Regions from separate parts of the Paenibacillus woosongensis genome, predicted to be linked through region 2. Evidence: predicted binding sites of a transcription regulator. Region 2 holds the regulator's gene; the other holds the start of a gene.
What was found. The regulator NrdR, encoded in region 2, represses ribonucleotide reductase genes. The targets are predictions, from matches to a motif close to AACACNATATATNGTGTT.
Positions count from the first base shown of each region.

Region 1: a site for NrdR is predicted at 6,172-6,189, ahead of nrdI (class Ib ribonucleoside-diphosphate reductase assembly flavoprotein NrdI). Genes of this name have one in related genera too.

Region 1 covers NZ_CP126084.1:3,048,123-3,055,969, reverse strand. The annotation lists gene QNH46_RS13960 (hypothetical protein) at 1-50, opposite strand, end outside; gene QNH46_RS13955 (Ger(x)C family spore germination protein) at 47-1,246, opposite strand; gene QNH46_RS13950 (spore germination protein) at 1,250-2,860, opposite strand; gene QNH46_RS13945 (sensor histidine kinase) at 3,030-3,863, shown strand; gene QNH46_RS13940 (FecCD family ABC transporter permease) at 3,935-4,990, shown strand; gene QNH46_RS13935 (FecCD family ABC transporter permease) at 4,991-6,031, shown strand; gene nrdI (class Ib ribonucleoside-diphosphate reductase assembly flavoprotein NrdI) at 6,284-6,694, shown strand; gene nrdE (class 1b ribonucleoside-diphosphate reductase subunit alpha) at 6,642-7,847, shown strand, end outside.
Region 2 covers NZ_CP126084.1:2,003,292-2,011,138, reverse strand. The annotation lists partial or broken gene QNH46_RS24580 (acetyl-CoA acetyltransferase) at 504-587, shown strand; gene pstB (phosphate ABC transporter ATP-binding protein PstB) at 869-1,627, opposite strand; gene pstA (phosphate ABC transporter permease PstA) at 1,640-2,527, opposite strand; gene pstC (phosphate ABC transporter permease subunit PstC) at 2,524-3,426, opposite strand; gene QNH46_RS08980 (phosphate ABC transporter substrate-binding protein PstS family protein) at 3,502-4,440, opposite strand; gene QNH46_RS08975 (hypothetical protein) at 4,618-4,818, opposite strand; gene nrdR (transcriptional regulator NrdR) at 4,858-5,334, opposite strand; gene QNH46_RS08965 (alpha/beta-type small acid-soluble spore protein) at 5,488-5,709, shown strand; gene QNH46_RS08960 (lytic transglycosylase domain-containing protein) at 5,794-6,357, opposite strand; gene coaE (dephospho-CoA kinase) at 6,354-6,950, opposite strand; gene mutM (DNA-formamidopyrimidine glycosylase) at 7,039-7,847, opposite strand, start outside.

The DNA.
Region 1 (7,847 bases), 1.0 Mb from region 2:
GACCATTCAAATAGGCCGATTAGAACAAAAACAAGGGCAATTACAATCACGTGCCTTCTCTCCATTTCGTTCTGATTGACCGGTAAGCTTCACCGGTTCCGCGAATTCGGATATTGACTGCCGTTTCGATATCGAGTTCTTTCGCATAGAACTCATCCCAGTTTGACCGAAGCCTTTTCCATATATCTGGATATTTCCAGTCAATATATTGATTTAAGTGGAAAACGTCAGCCTTAACCGCGCGCGTTGAGCTGATCATTTGCATCATCCGGCTTCGAATTTCCTGGTTCAGCTCTTTTTGCAGCAAAATAAGCTGTTGATCGTTCAGCAGATCGAGCTTGGAATCGGAGGTTAGGATCGAGGCCATCCCTCTGGTTATCAGACGGATGCTTGGCGTATTATCCTTGCGCCCGGCCTGGATCTTCGTGGAGACATCCTCTATATTGAAAGTAATTTCCTTGCCGTCTGTAGGCGAATCAATGCGAAACGTCATCTCGCTGACGTTAGAATTAAGTAATAAGGCGCTCTTCATTTCTTCCTTATTCAACTGCTGTTCGATCATTCGCCCTTTTACAAAAATAGCTGCTCCGTCGATGCCGAGCCAGACTTCGCTTTTTTCCTTTTTTGCCATCGTGCTCGGCGGTTTGCTTAAAGTCAGTATTGGCACAAGAATATCTCCCGAGCTGTATCTGGCGCGAAGAACGTCCCGAAGCGTAGTATCGATGGTCTGCCTATGACTGATATAGGATCTTAAAATGACGGGAACGAAACGCTCGAATGTTGTCGGGGTCTCCGCGAGCTCCAGTACTTTACCCTGAGTTACGAAGAGATTGGCGCTAATATGGAAGGTGATATGACGGCTGCTAAATTCCAATAGAGGATCGAGCCCATGCTTCGCCAGCGCGCTGCCAATGACGATGGTTCGCGTTTGTCCGAAGGTAATTCTTCTTGTAATATCGCTTTGAATTTCCTGATAGGCTTGCGGCAGATTTTTACCGGTTTTCGTGACATAGCCGAACGGTTCCTTGCCTGACTCACCCGACCCGCCGACTTGTCCGGGAATCATCCGGTTGGGAAGCGTGAAGCCGAGAGTCAGTTCGAATTGTCCATCCTCTGTTAGATCAATCATCATCAGACTAACGAACGCCCGGTCATTCAGTTCGACGGGGGACCAGCAGCCGCTTGCGGTCAAGAAGGTCAGGGCAGATAGTATGACGAGAAACGGTTTGCATCTCAGCTTGCTCAAGGCTCAATCCTCCTTCTGTTTTACCCAGCCGCGAGGGTTTTTCTTCAGGCGTTGTTCGTTGCGGGTCAAGGCTTCAGGCCGGTTCCGCATAGCCCACCATGGGGCACGCACTAGTGTATCGTTCAAATCCGCTTTGACTAGCGGGGTGAACGGGTATAAATAGGGCACTCCGAGCGATTTGAGGTTAAGCAAATGAATGTATAAGATGATCAATCCGCAGGTGATGCCGAACAGGCCAAGCATCGATGCCAGCGCCATAATCGGAAAGCGGAGCAGCCGGATTGACAGTCCAAGGTCAAAATGCGGGATCATGAAGGAGGCGATACCGGTCAGAGAGACAATAATGACCATGGCCGCCGAGACGATCCCTGCTTGTACCGCCGCTGTACCGATAATCAGTGCGCCAATAATCGAAACAGCTTGGCCAATCGATTTAGGAATGCGAATGGAGGCTTCCCGCAGCGCTTCGAAGGATAATTCCATGATGAACGCTTCTACGAAGGCGGGAAAGGGCACGATTTCTCTAGCTGCAGCGATGGTCATTAACAGCTTGTAAGGGATCATTTCCGGGTGGAATGTCGTAATGGCGATGTACAGCGACGGCAGCAGCAGGGAAACAAACAGAAACAGGTACCTGATCCAGCGGATCCAGGTGGCGGCGATATACCTTTGAAAATAATCTTCTGACGTCTGCAGAAGCATCGGCAGTGTAACCGGCGCCAAAATCGCGGAGGGGGTTCCATCAACGATGATCCCAACGCGTCCTTCCAGCAGCGAAGCGCTGACGATGTCAGGCCGCTCCGTATACTCAATTTGCGGAAATGGAGAATAAGGCGAGTCCTCTATGGTCTCCTCTAAGGTGGATGAACCTAAGACCGCATCAATCTCGAGATAGGATAGTCTTCGCTTGATTTCCTGAACGAGCTCTGGCTTGCAGATGCCTTCAATGTAAGCGATGACGAATCTCGTATTGGTCTCGGAGCCCAGATTAAGCTCTTCTGTCTTTAAATTTTTGCTCTTCAATCTTCTGCGGACCAGCGATAGACTCGTATCCAGGCTTTCATTAAAGGCTTCCCTCGGACCGCGGATGACCGACTCGTTCGGCGCTTCTTCAATCGCCCGGGTAGATAAGGAAGAAGCGGAAGGGAAAGTCATGATCCGGGATTCTCCCTCAATCATCAGTACGATTCCGAAACTAAGAACGGTTTTGAGGGCCTCGCTTGTCTCCGTGACGATTTTGATTTCGGAGACAGAGATCGCCTGGTCGTCAAATAGATAACGAATAAGCCCGTTGTCCTCGGATCCGCTGTAGTCCAGCAGCCCGCGGAGGATGACATCTTGAATGGTCGTCTGGTCCACCGTACTCCTTATATATATCAGTGTACAACGATAGCCTGCTTTGATCTTGAATTCGCGAAAGACGATATCCGAACAATTAGCGAGCTGCTGCTTCATCCAGGGCACGCGTTCATCCTCCCGCCCATCATTTCTGGAAGGAGAAGCATCGCCGCCTACAGAAGAACTAGCGGGAATTGCTTTATGCACGTGTTCGGGGAGTCGAACGTGGCTATTGTTTTTGCGTGATCTTCGCAGCAGTTTGATCCAAAATGACATGTGCTCGGCTCCTCCTTGTTGGAATCTGCAGGTAATATAAAGATTTGCATAATGCCGATATTTTATTCCGCATCTCTCTTGTAAACTGTTATTATAATGAGGGATGATCTTCAGCGGACAAGGCGGGGAGGCTAGTGACAGGGGGAATTAGATTGGAATGGAGGCATATATGAAAATAACCTATCAGCAAATCAAATATCTGATTCTTGCCATTCCTACAATAACGATCGGGATCTGGGAGTTCGTTCGGCACGAATATTTATTGTCCGTCATTTCGATGGAGCTGGGGAACTGGCTGACCCCGGCCATCGTATTCCTGGTATCGGTTCTCCTGCTGACTCAGTTGTTCAAGATGATGGAGCAAATTCAGCAGGAACTGAATGAGGCGAAGGCGCATAAGGCCGCCTTAGAGGAACGGGAGAAGATCGCCAGGGAAATCCATGACGGCATCGCGCAGTCCTTATTTCTTTTAAATGCCCAGGTGAGCAAAATCGAGAAGGCTCAGGTGAACGACCATGTAACCTTTGAGAAGTTGAAGAACAATATTCACCGTACGAATACCTATGTTCGCGAAGCGATCGCGAATTTGCGCCATCCGGCAGCTCCAGATTCCGTCTCTTGGATGCAGGGGATCGACAGCTTGATCGGGGAGCTTAAACAAGAAACGGATCTGCATATTCACTTGTGCTGGGACATTCCGGAAGAGCAATTAACGGTTCGGGATAAGGTCGAGCTGCTTGCTTTGATCCGTGAATCGCTGTTTAACATCCATAAGCATGCGAGAGCGAAAGAAGTTCATATTGAAGGACATCTTACGGACGCAGGTTGGGCGTGTTCCGTTACTGACGACGGGGTTGGTTTTGACATGCACGGCCATCCAGGCAGCCATAGCTATGGCATTAAGATGATGCAGGATCGGGCGGCCATGATGGGGTGGAGGTTAGAGATTGAACGGAACGGCGAGCAAACGATGGTCATCATTCAAAAACAGCCGATACCTTGACGAGTATCGACGCAAGACATATAATGAGAACGATTATCAGTATCATTGTATCAGTATAGGGAGAACTACACATGGCTGAAATAGTTGAAACAACAAAGACGGGGCGAAATCTGCGTAACCTGAAGCCGCGAACAAGACCGCTTGTCGTCTCTTTGATCCTTTTCGGGGGAATCGCCGCTTTAATATTTGGAATTATACTATCGGTTTCATTTGGAGCGGCGGACATTGATTTCATGACGGTATGGGAAGCGGTGTTCCGCTACAATCCAGAGCTGACGCAGCATCAAATCATTCAGGAAATACGCCTGCCCCGTGTACTTGGCGGAGTCTTGGTCGGTGCAGGCTTCGCCGTTGCCGGTGCGTTGATGCAGGGAATGACCCGCAATCCGATGGCGGATTCCGGGCTGCTCGGCCTTAATTCAGGCGCAGGCTTTGCTCTGGCTATATGCTTTGCTTTTTTTCCGGGGCTATCGTTTAATATGCTCATTTTATATTCCTTCCTGGGCGCAGGAGCGGGCGCAGGACTGGTCTTCGGGATCAGTTCGCTGGCTAAGGGAGGGGTCACTCCCGTGCGTCTTGTGTTGGCCGGGGCAGCGGTCAGCGCTTTGCTGGTAGCTCTGAGCGAAGGCGTTGCGCTGTATTTCCGGGTTGGCCAGGACCTGGCCTTCTGGTACGCGGGCGGTGTGGCCGGAACAAAATGGTTTCAATTGAAAATCATGCTTCCCTGGATTGGAGGCGCGCTGCTCGGCGCGATGATGCTGTCGCGTTCGATTACGATGCTAAGCCTCGGGGAAGAGGTGGCTGTGGGTCTCGGGCAGCGGACAGGGCTGGTCAAGCTGGCAGGGACGGTGATCGTGCTCATCCTGGCGGGTTCGTCAGTGGCTGTCGTCGGTTCTGTCGGTTTTATCGGGCTGATTATCCCCCATTTGACCCGGTTTCTGGTTGGCGTCGATTACCGGACAATCATCCCTTGCTCGGCCATCCTTGGGAGCCTGCTGGTTGTCTTTGCCGATCTGGCGGCGAGAATGATCAATGCCCCGGCGGAAACGCCGCTGGGCGCCCTTATCGCGTTAATCGGCGTGCCCTTCTTCCTCTATCTCGCACGCAAAGAGAGGAGGGAGTTATAGATGGAACCAATACAGGGATTATCTCAGGCTTCTGGCAAACGCAGAACGCAGCGCGGCATCTTAGTGATGACGATTTTGGGCATTCTGATCGTCTGTGCTTTTATTGTGAGTATGAACACAGGGTTCATCCGGCTGTCGCCGCTTGACGTGCTCAAGACACTGTTCGGCATGGGAACCGATAAGCAATCGCTAATCTTGTTCGACTTTCGGCTCCCGCGCATCGTCATTTCCGTGCTCATCGGTGCCGGGCTGGCCGTCTCAGGCTGCATCCTGCAGGGGATATCCCGCAATCCGCTGGCGGATCCGGGCATCCTTGGCATCAACGCCGGCGCAGGGCTGATGGTGATGCTTTATGTTTCCTTTTTTCCAACGACATCGTTTCGCTCCGTATTTCTGCTTCCGCTGCTTGCGCTTCTTGGATCGGGGTTGACGGCTGCGCTCATCTACGCTCTGTCGTATAAGCGGAATGAAGGCGTGTCACCGACAAGGCTCATTCTTACCGGGATTGGCGTAGCGGCTGGAATCAGCTCGGCAATGATCGTGCTGACGCTGAAGCTTGATCCGCAGAAATATCAGTTTGTGGCGACGTGGCTGGCGGGCAGCATTTGGGGCTCCAACTGGAAATTCGTGCTTGCACTGCTGCCATGGATCGTCGTGCTGCTTCCGTTGGCGTTCTACAAAGCCCGGGTGATGAACATTCTGAACCTGGGAGAGAATTCGGCAACAGGGCTTGGCATACCGGTGGAGAAGGAGCGGCTGCTGCTGTTGGCGGTTGCGGTTGGACTGGCTGGATCGTCCGTTGCGGTTAGCGGCGGTATCGGCTTCGTCGGCCTGATCGCGCCCCACTTGGCGAGGCGGCTTGTCGGACCGAAGCATGAGCTGCTGCTGCCGGCATCGGCTATGACCGGCGCGCTGCTCGTCATCGTTGCCGATACGATCGGGCGCTGGCTGATGCAGCCTACGGAGATTCCAACAGGCATCGTTGTGGCCGTTATTGGGGCCCCGTATTTCCTCTATTTGCTGTCAAAAGTTAAAGGTTGAATTGCAGAAGCTGTGGCTTGCCCGGGAGAAACAAGCGGGAGGTCACAGCTTTTTTGATTGGAGAAATAGCCCTTGATTAATTTTGGGAAAACAGGTATATTACAAACACGCACTATATTTTGTATTAACATCGGACTTTGCACACCATATATAGTGTAACGCTTGGAGGATTAGGAATTACTCCAATTTGAATGATGCTGCCGATGGCTCATCTCCTGCGGGTGGGCTATTTCTTTACGGGAGGGAAAAGCAATGCTCGTGGTTTATGATTCGAAGACGGGTAACGTCAAACGATTTGTCAGCAAGCTGGATGTAGAGCATGTCCAGATTCGAGACGGCTTGGTCGTTGATCGGCCATTTGTACTCATTACATATACGACAGGCTTTGGCCAGGTTCCTCAATCGACCCTGAAATTTCTGGAGGACAACGGGGAGCTGCTGCAGGGCGTTGCCGCAAGCGGCAATACGAACTGGGGCGTTCGCTACGGACTGGCCGGGGATCAGGTTGCACAGATGTACTCGGTCCCTTTATTGATGAAATTCGAGCTTAGCGGCACCAAGAAGGATGTCGAGAGATTTATACAGGAGGTTAAGCAAATTGACTACACTCATGCCAACTCAACCCGTTTCACAAACGCAAATTCCCAATTGGATACAGCTTAACAATGAAATTATGGTGCAGAAGAACGGGCAGTTCCAGTTCCATAAGGATCTGGAGGCGGCACGCAGCTATTTCGTCGATTACGTGAATCAGAATACCGTGTTCTTCCATGACCTGAAGGAGAAAATCGATTACCTGATCGAGCATGATTACTACGAGGCGGAGCTGTTCGCCAAATACGATTTCGCCGATGTGAAGAAGCTGTACGAGGATCTCTATGCGCGCAAGTTCCGTTTCCCTTCCTTTATGAGCGCATTTAAATTTTATAATAACTATGCGATGAAAACGAATGACGGCTCGAAGTTCCTGGAACGTTATGAGGATCGCATCGCCGTTACGGCGCTGTTTCTCGGCGGCGGCGACATCAAGAAAGCCGGGGAATATGCAGATGTCCTGATCTCCCAGGAGTATCAGCCAGCTACGCCAACGTTCCTGAATGCGGGCAAGAAGCGCCGCGGGGAACTCGTCAGCTGCTTCCTGCTGGAGGTCGATGACTCGATGAACGCGATCGGGTTTGCGATCAATTCCGCGCTGCAGCTCAGCAAAATCGGCGGCGGCGTCAGCCTGAATCTCAGCAAAATCCGCGCAGCCGGCGAGCAAATCAAAGGCCTGGACGGCAAAGCGAGCGGCGTGCTGCCCGTGATGAAGCTGTTCGAGGATGCGTTCTCTTACGCGAACCAGCTGGGCCAGCGGGACGGCAGCGGCGTCGTCTACCTCAATTTGTTCCATGCGGACATTCACGAGTTTCTGGATACGAAGAAGATCAACAGCGACGAGAAAATCCGCATCAAAACATTGTCCCTTGGCGTTGTGGCGCCGAACAAGTTCTTCGAGCTTGTGGAGCAGGACAAGGACATGTATCTGTTCTATCCGCATACCGTCTACCAGGAATACGGCGTCCATCTGGACGATATGGATTTGACGGCGATGTACGATGAGCTCGTAAACAACCCGAAGGTACGCAAGAAAAAAATCGTGGCGCGCGATCTGATCATCAAAATTGCACAAACACAAATGGAGTCGGGTTATCCGTACATCATGTACGTGGATAACACGAACGAACAGCATGCCCTGAAGAATATCGGGCGCGTGAAGTTCTCCAATCTGTGCAGCGAGATCGCGCAACTGAGCGAAGTGTCGACGATCAACGACTAT
Region 2 (7,847 bases):
TATCACGCACCTCCGTTTGGGCTATAGCATAGGATGTCAGCAGAAAGCACTTTGCATGATTAGTGGAGGTTAAAACGATGTCGTCAAGTGAAACGAAGCAAGTGGTCTATCAAGCCAATCCGAGTGCCGTTCAAACGATGAAAAGCATGAAGGATCATCTGCATAAAATCTGCAAGCAGCATGCGAATCGTCCCGTTCGCGTCCAGACGGTTGAAGGGATCACATACGAAGGCGTATTGTCCCACACGGACGGCGGCCTGTTATTCCTCGCCATCCCTGGCCAGCAGACCGGCAAGGACCCGGATCCGCCGCCATACGGACCGTATAACTACGGCCAAGGCCAGTACGGGGGCTACTCCCAGCAGGGGTATCCGGAACAATATTGGAATTATGGCCAACAACCAGGCTATCCAGGTCCTCCTGTCCCAACCCCTTATGGTTCACCTGGATATCCGCCCCCAACTCCTTACGGATCTGGAGAATACGGCTATACTCCATACAGCCGCGGATTGTTCGGCGCCTCCTACTTCAACAATGTCATACTCCCTTTAGTTCTGTATGAACTGCTTGTGATCAGCCTGCTGTAGCCGCAAAGCGCCGAAAGTAATGAACCAGAAAGAACCGGGCAGAAATGAGACGGCCTGTCCGGTTCTCGCTCATAAGGAAATGTCCGTTATTTAGTCTATCCTACAAATAGATGAATATTAGACCTTATATCTATTGTACTCGAACAACTCCGGATCCGCCAATTTATGTTAATGAACACCGGACAGGAAAGGAAATTGAACATGCATCATTTGCTTCAAAAAAGACAGGCCGGGATACTTTACCCGCCTGCCTTTTTACGTTTTATTTGTTTTCTCGGTCATTATCCGAATCTTCCGGAAATGTAGTCGTCTGTTCTCTTTTCCTTCGGATTCGTGAAAATTTTATCCGTATCATCAAACTCGACGACTTCCCCCATAAGGAAAAATGCCGTCTTCTCCGAGACCCGTGCCGCTTGGTGCATGTTATGGGTTACGATAATAATGCAATATTCCTGCTTCAAATCGGCGATCAGCTCTTCGATCTTGGAGCTGGATACCGGGTCAAGCGCGGAGGCCGGCTCATCCATCAGAATGATGCTCGGGCTGACCGCAATCGATCTGGCGATGCACAGCCGCTGCTGCTGCCCGCCGGACAACGAAAGGGCAGAACGGTGCAGCCTGTCCTTCGTCTCGTCCCAAAGAGCAGCTTTTGTCAAAGATTCCTCGACGATCTGATCCAGCTTCTTCTTATCCTTGATCCCGTGATAGCGTGGACCAAAAGCAATATTCTCGTAGATCGATTTATGGAACGGGTTTGGTTTTTGCCAGACCATCCCAATTTTTTGGCGCAGCAGCACTACGTCGGTTTTGGGATCATTGATATTCTCGTCGCCAATCCATATTTCCCCGGTAATTTTCGCACCGCTAATGAGGTCGTTCATCCGGTTCAAACTGCGGAGAAATGTCGATTTACCGCAGCCGGACGGACCGATTAACGCCGTTACTTGTTTAGCTTCAAAGTCTAGAGAGACACTTTTTACCGCTTGCTTCTCCCCATAGTATACGCTCAGATCCTTGACGGACAGTTCGATATTGCTCATAGAGGCTCCTCCCTATTTCGTTGCTGTAAATTTCTTGTGCATGACGCGCCCCAGCCAGCGGGCCAGAAGATTGAACACCAGCACGGTTAATATGAGTACGGCTGAGGCTCCAGCAGCAATTTCTGGAGCATCCGGAGCCAATCCTTCCGAATTGATCTTCCAGATATGAACGGCCAGTGTCTCGGCAGGGCGGAACGGGTTTAAGGGAGACATCGGGCTGAACGGATTCCAATCCGTGAAGTCAAGTCTCGGACTGCTCATCCCCGCGGTAAACAATAGGGCAGCCGCTTCGCCAAACACGCGGCCCGCAGCGAGAATCGTCCCCGTCAAAATAATCGGCATCGCGATCGGCAGCATAATTGAACGAATCGTCTTCCATTTTGACAGACCTAGAGCCAGACTTGCCTCCTTCTGTGCTACCGGAACACTTCTCATGCCCTGCTCCGTAATCCGCACCATTAGCGGAAGGTTGAACACGGTCAATGCGAGGGCGCCGGAGAACAGAGAGAAGCCGAAGCCGAAGACGTTAACGATAACCAGCAAGCCGAACAAACCAACCACAATGGAAGGAAAGGAGGACAGCACCTCAACGATCAAGCGTATAAAATCCGTCACTTTTCCCGGCTTGGCGTACTCGCTCATATAGATTCCTGCACCAAGTCCCAGCGGAACTGTGATCAGCAGGGTCAGGACGAGCAGAAACAGGGAATTGAACAGCTGCGGCCCAATCCCGCCGCCTTCCTTAATCGTTTCCGGAGGGGAAGTCAGGAAGTCGAAGCTGATATGTCCAAGTCCTCTGACCAGAATGAAGCCAAGCAGTCCAGCCAAGATCAGGACGATAAAGCCGGCCAAGGTTATAATGACCGCGGTTGCGATTTTATCTGCTGTTTTTGCGCTCATCGATTAGCTCTCCTTTCCAGCCACCGTACTACGAAGACGAAAACAAAGGTCATCATCATCAGGATGAGAGCCAGTGTCCACAGAACATTGTTCTGCATCGTGCCCATAACGGTATTGCCCATGCTCAGTGTAATGACACTTGTCAAAGTCGATGTGGATTCAAACAGCGACCCGGGGATATGCGGAGCATTCCCGATAACCATCTGGACGGCCAACGCTTCCCCAAAGGCCCGCGCCATGCCAAGCACAACGCCTGTCATCAAAGCAGGCAGCGTCGTAGGCAGCACCGTACGGTACAGCGTTTGCCATCTCGTAGCCCCAAGCGCATAAGAGCCTTCCTTCAGGCCTGAAGGAAGTGCGGCCAGCGCATCGGTAGCAATAGAAGTGATCGTCGGGAGAATCATGATCGACAGCACGGTAGCACCGGCCGCAATCCCAAGCCCTTGACCCGGAAAGACGTCGCGATAAAAGGGCACGATGACACTCAGGCCCACAAATCCGTAGACAACGGAGGGAATTCCCGCCAGAAGCTCGATGACGGGCTGCAAATATTTTCTGCCGATTTTCGGCATGATTTCAATCATGAAGAGAGCCGCGCAAATACCTAATGGTGCGGAAATCAGAGCAGCGAGCAGGGATGTGCTGAACGATCCGATAATAAATGGCAAAGCGCCGAAGAACGGGGGCTCCCCATCCGGCTTCCACTGTGTGCTGCCAAATATTTCGGCTACGCTGATTCCGTCCTTAAAAAACGAGCTCAATCCTTTGGTCGCCACGAAATACACCATAGAGAAAATAGTGACGACCAGAAGGACGATACATAGCGATGTAAATATTTTACCTGTCCATTCTTCGATTACGTGTTGTTTTGGTTTTTGTCTTCTGCCGGCATGAGCCATAAGACCTCTCCCTTTACACAGCACAGAGAGAGGCAGAAGAATCCGCCTCTCGTCTTGCCGAAATGATGTCATATATTATTTCGTAATATTGCCGTCAGCGTCGCGTTTCACTTGCATTTTTCCGGCTGGAATGTAGCCAAGCTCAACGACATCGTTATTTTGCACATCATCGGAAACCATATATTCGAGGAATGCTTTCACAACTTCGTTTGCTTCGCCTTTGGTGTACATGTGCTCATACGCCCATACAGGGTAGCTGCCGTTAGCAACATTCTCTTCGTTCGCTTCAACGCCGTCGTATTTCACAACTTTGATGGAATCATCCAGGTAGGACAGAGCCAGGTAGCCGATCGCGCCAGGCGTTTCTTTTACCAGCTTCTTAACGGTACCCGAGGAATCCTCTTGAATGGAGCCTTGAAGATCTTCCGTTTTCGTGCCTAGTGCATATTTCTCAAAAGTCGCGCGCGTACCCGAGCTGGACGGTCTGTTTACGATTTGAATTTTTTGATCCTGTCCGCCAACTTCTTTCCAGTTAGTGATTTTGCCTGTGAAAATGCCTACCAATTGATCCTTCGTCAGGTTATCAACTGTGATCTCAGGGTTAATGACTGCTGCCATAGCTACGACCGCTACTTGATGGTCAACCAGTTCACCAGCTTGAGCTGCATCCAGCTTCTCTTCGGCGAATACGTCGGAGTTGCCGATGTCAGCTTGTCCGCCGGATACTTGAGTCAAGCCCGTGCCGCTGCCGCCGCCTTGCACTTGGATAGAAACCTTCGGATGCTGATCCATGAATTTTTTGGACGCTTGATCCACGAGAGGTTGAAGTGCAGAAGAACCAACAGCAAGGATTGAACCGGACAGCTCGGATGCTGGCGTTTCATTTGCCGGAGTTTCGTTAGCAGCGCCTGGAGCTTCTGCTGAATTATTGGACTTTGCCGCGTTATTTGGTCCGCATGCGGCCAACGTGAAAGTCAATACCAAAGTTAAAATTAACATCAAACTCTTTTTCATTGTTAAGGTTTCCCCCTCATTTGTTTGTATAGTCTGATTATAGAAACCGAATATCAAACCCATGTATGAGTTTTGTAAACTCTGTGTAAAAAAAATAATAAATACCCGCTTCTATCACTTAACGTGAATGAAACGGGTATTTATTATTCCAGTTTCCTTAAATTTTTCTTTCGCTCTTCACAATTTGTTAGCATTTGGGGTGCCGCGAACAACTCTACGCACCGTCCACACCCCTGCGGCTGTGCCGATAACGCCGCAGGCGCTCACGATCGCAACCAGATCATAAGAATGCCAATGAAGCAGAAAGCCAATCCCGCTGCCAAATGTCGTGCCGGCTAGAAACCCTAGCGCCATCCCGGCCTGGCTGTTCCATTTCATGAATGCAAACCTCCAGCGTATCCATAGTATGCCTGCGGATTACACCGAATCCGACGGGCCGCTGCTCTTCGAGAGCAGCCCCTTTAACTCCTTCATGAACATATTGATGTCCTTGAATTGGCGATAGACCGAAGCAAACCTTACGTATGCGACCTCATCTACAGGATACAATTGCTCCATAATAAGCTCTCCGATTTCCCTGCTCTCTACCTCAGCGTTAGCTGTATGACGCAGCGATCTTTCCGCTGCCGACACGATCGATTCCAGCTGTTCCACGGACACCGGCCGTTTCTCACAAGCGCGAATCAAACCCCGGAGCAACTTCTCCCGATTGAATTCCTCTCGGCTGCCGTCCTTTTTGATAACGATCAGCGGCATTTCCTCCACCATCTCAAAGGTAGTGAACCGGCGGCTGCATTTCTCGCACTCCCGCCTGCGACGGATGGAACGATTCTCGTTTGCCGGTCTGGAGTCCAGCACCTTTGTTCCGGAATAGTCACAATATGGACATTTCAACGTGCTTTTACCCCCTTTTTATTAGGAATTTTGATTTAACTAAGATCGCTGTTGTCGGATACATCAACGAATGCCAATAAATAACTAAAATATTCGTAATGAAGTCGTCTATTTCAGCACATAATACTTTTACCACAAGGAGGTGAACATCTCATGGCTCAAAATAATAATTCTTCGAACGACCTGGTGGTTAGACAAGCTTCCGGCGCTCTGGAGCAAATGAAATATGAAGTAGCTCAGGAGCTTGGCATCTCTTTCCCACAAGACGGATATGCCGGTAACCTGACTTCTTACGAAAACGGTTCGATTGGTGGTTTCATCACCAAACGTCTGGTAACAATTGCCGAGCAGCAGCTGGCAGGTCAATTCCAATAATTTGATCAACCAAGCTCAGGAAGCATTGGCGCAGGCCCCAGCCTGTCCAATGCTTCTCCATCATACGGGAATGGGCCCGGTAATTTACAAATGCTCGTAAATGTCAGAGTATTGATCGTAGTAATGAGTAACTCTTTGTACATAATGCCTCGTTTCGCCAAAAGGGATATTTTTGACCGATTCGAGCTTTCCATCCCACCTACCGCTGCGCAACCAATTCCGGACATTCGTCGGCCCCGCGTTATATGCCGCGATCATGGCGATCTCATTACCGTCGAATTGTTCGTGCAGTGATTTCAAATACCAGGTTCCGATCGCGATATTCGTATCGCTCTCTTCCTTCACCTTATCTAAAGATACGTCTGGCAGCTTCGACTGTTCGATAACCCATTTCGCGGTATCCGGCATGATCTGCATGATGCCAAGCGCGCCCTTCTTGGATTCGGACCCTGTCTTGTAATTGCTCTCCACCCGAATGATCGCTGCCACCATCAAAGGATCAAGATTGTATTTCTGAGCATGAACTTTTATTTCTTCTTTGAAATGAATCGGATAAAATAAGGCTAACCATTTGGAGTTAAAAAATAAAATAACAGTAAAACCGAGAAACAACAAAAGCAGCACTCTTTTTTTACGCAGCCATTTCATAGCAAAACCTTGTTCCGCCAAAATTCCGCGATCTGCAACTCCGTCTTGTCCATTCCGAGGCTGTTATCAATCAAAATATCCGCCCTCTCCTTCTTTTTCTCGATATCCATTTGGGCTCGTATTCTCGCCTCTGCCTGCTCTAAGGTCAGTTCGTCTCTCTGCATCAGCCTCTTAAGCTGCAATTCACGTGGCACATAGACCACCATCACTTGTTCAAACATCGTTTCCAAACCGGATTCATACAGCAGCGGTATATCCACGACGACAAGCCGTCCAGGGTCCGCAGCCTCATAAGCCGCCATCCGTTTCCTCATTTCGGCGCGAATAGCGGGATGGGTAAGACCATTCAGCGCTTTAAGCTTCTCCGGGTCGGAAAAGACGATTTCGCCTAGCCTTTTGCGGTTTAATGTACCGTCATCATGGATAACGTCTGGACCGAACCGCTCCCGTACCGCCTGCAATACCGGATGCCCGGGCTCCATCACCTCTCTGGCGATGACATCGGCATCAATTAATATGGCCCCTCGCTTAACCAGCATTTGGGAGACCGTGCTTTTGCCCGTGGCGATTCCGCCCGTCAGCCCGATATTCATGGATTCACCTCGCTATCTCTATAACTTTTGCGCTTCGGGCTTCCAGCTTCGGAACCGAATTCCTGCTCTGGGTCAACCATGGAGGAAATTACGATCCGATTCTCTCCAGGGACTGCTTGTCCAGAACACGAACCTGGCATATCGGGCAATAATGCGTCCCCCGCCCGCCAACGACGCTCTTCTCGATCGGGTGTCCGCATTTTACGCACGATTCGCCTTTGCGCCCGTAAATTTGCAGCGAGTGCTGGAACATCCCCATCTCGCCTTGGCCGTTAACATACGATTTAATGGAGGAACCTCCGGCTTGTACTGCATCGGTTAAGGTAAAGACGATCGCTTCATGAAGCGTTGTCCATTCTTGGGCAGACAAGGTGTTCGCCGCACGCTCCGGATGAATCCCGGCCCGAAACAGTGCTTCATCCACATAAATATTGCCGAGCCCCACCACATATTCCTGATTTAACAGAGCAACCTTGATCTTTGTCGATCGCTTGAACAGTAGCTCCCTTAGAACTTCTGCTGTAAAAGTATCTTCCAGCGGCTCTAGCCCAAGCTTCATGAGCGGCTTCTCCTTGAATTCCTCGCCTGGAAGGAACAGGTGCATCGTGCCGAATTGCCGTACATCCTTATATCTGAGCTCCGTGCCATCGGTAAACCGGAAAATGACATGGGTGTGCTTCTCTACTTCCTCATTTTGATCGTACACGCCATATCGGCCTTCCATCCGCAGATGGGAGACCAGGACAAGCTGATCCATAATAATCCTCAAAAACTTGCCGCGCCGGCCAACATCTACAATAGTATGACCCGCCAGCTCCGTCTCAAACCGCTTAATATCGTCGGGACGCTGAATAATTCGCGGCAGCAGCACTTTCACCGACTCGATCGTCTTCCCGA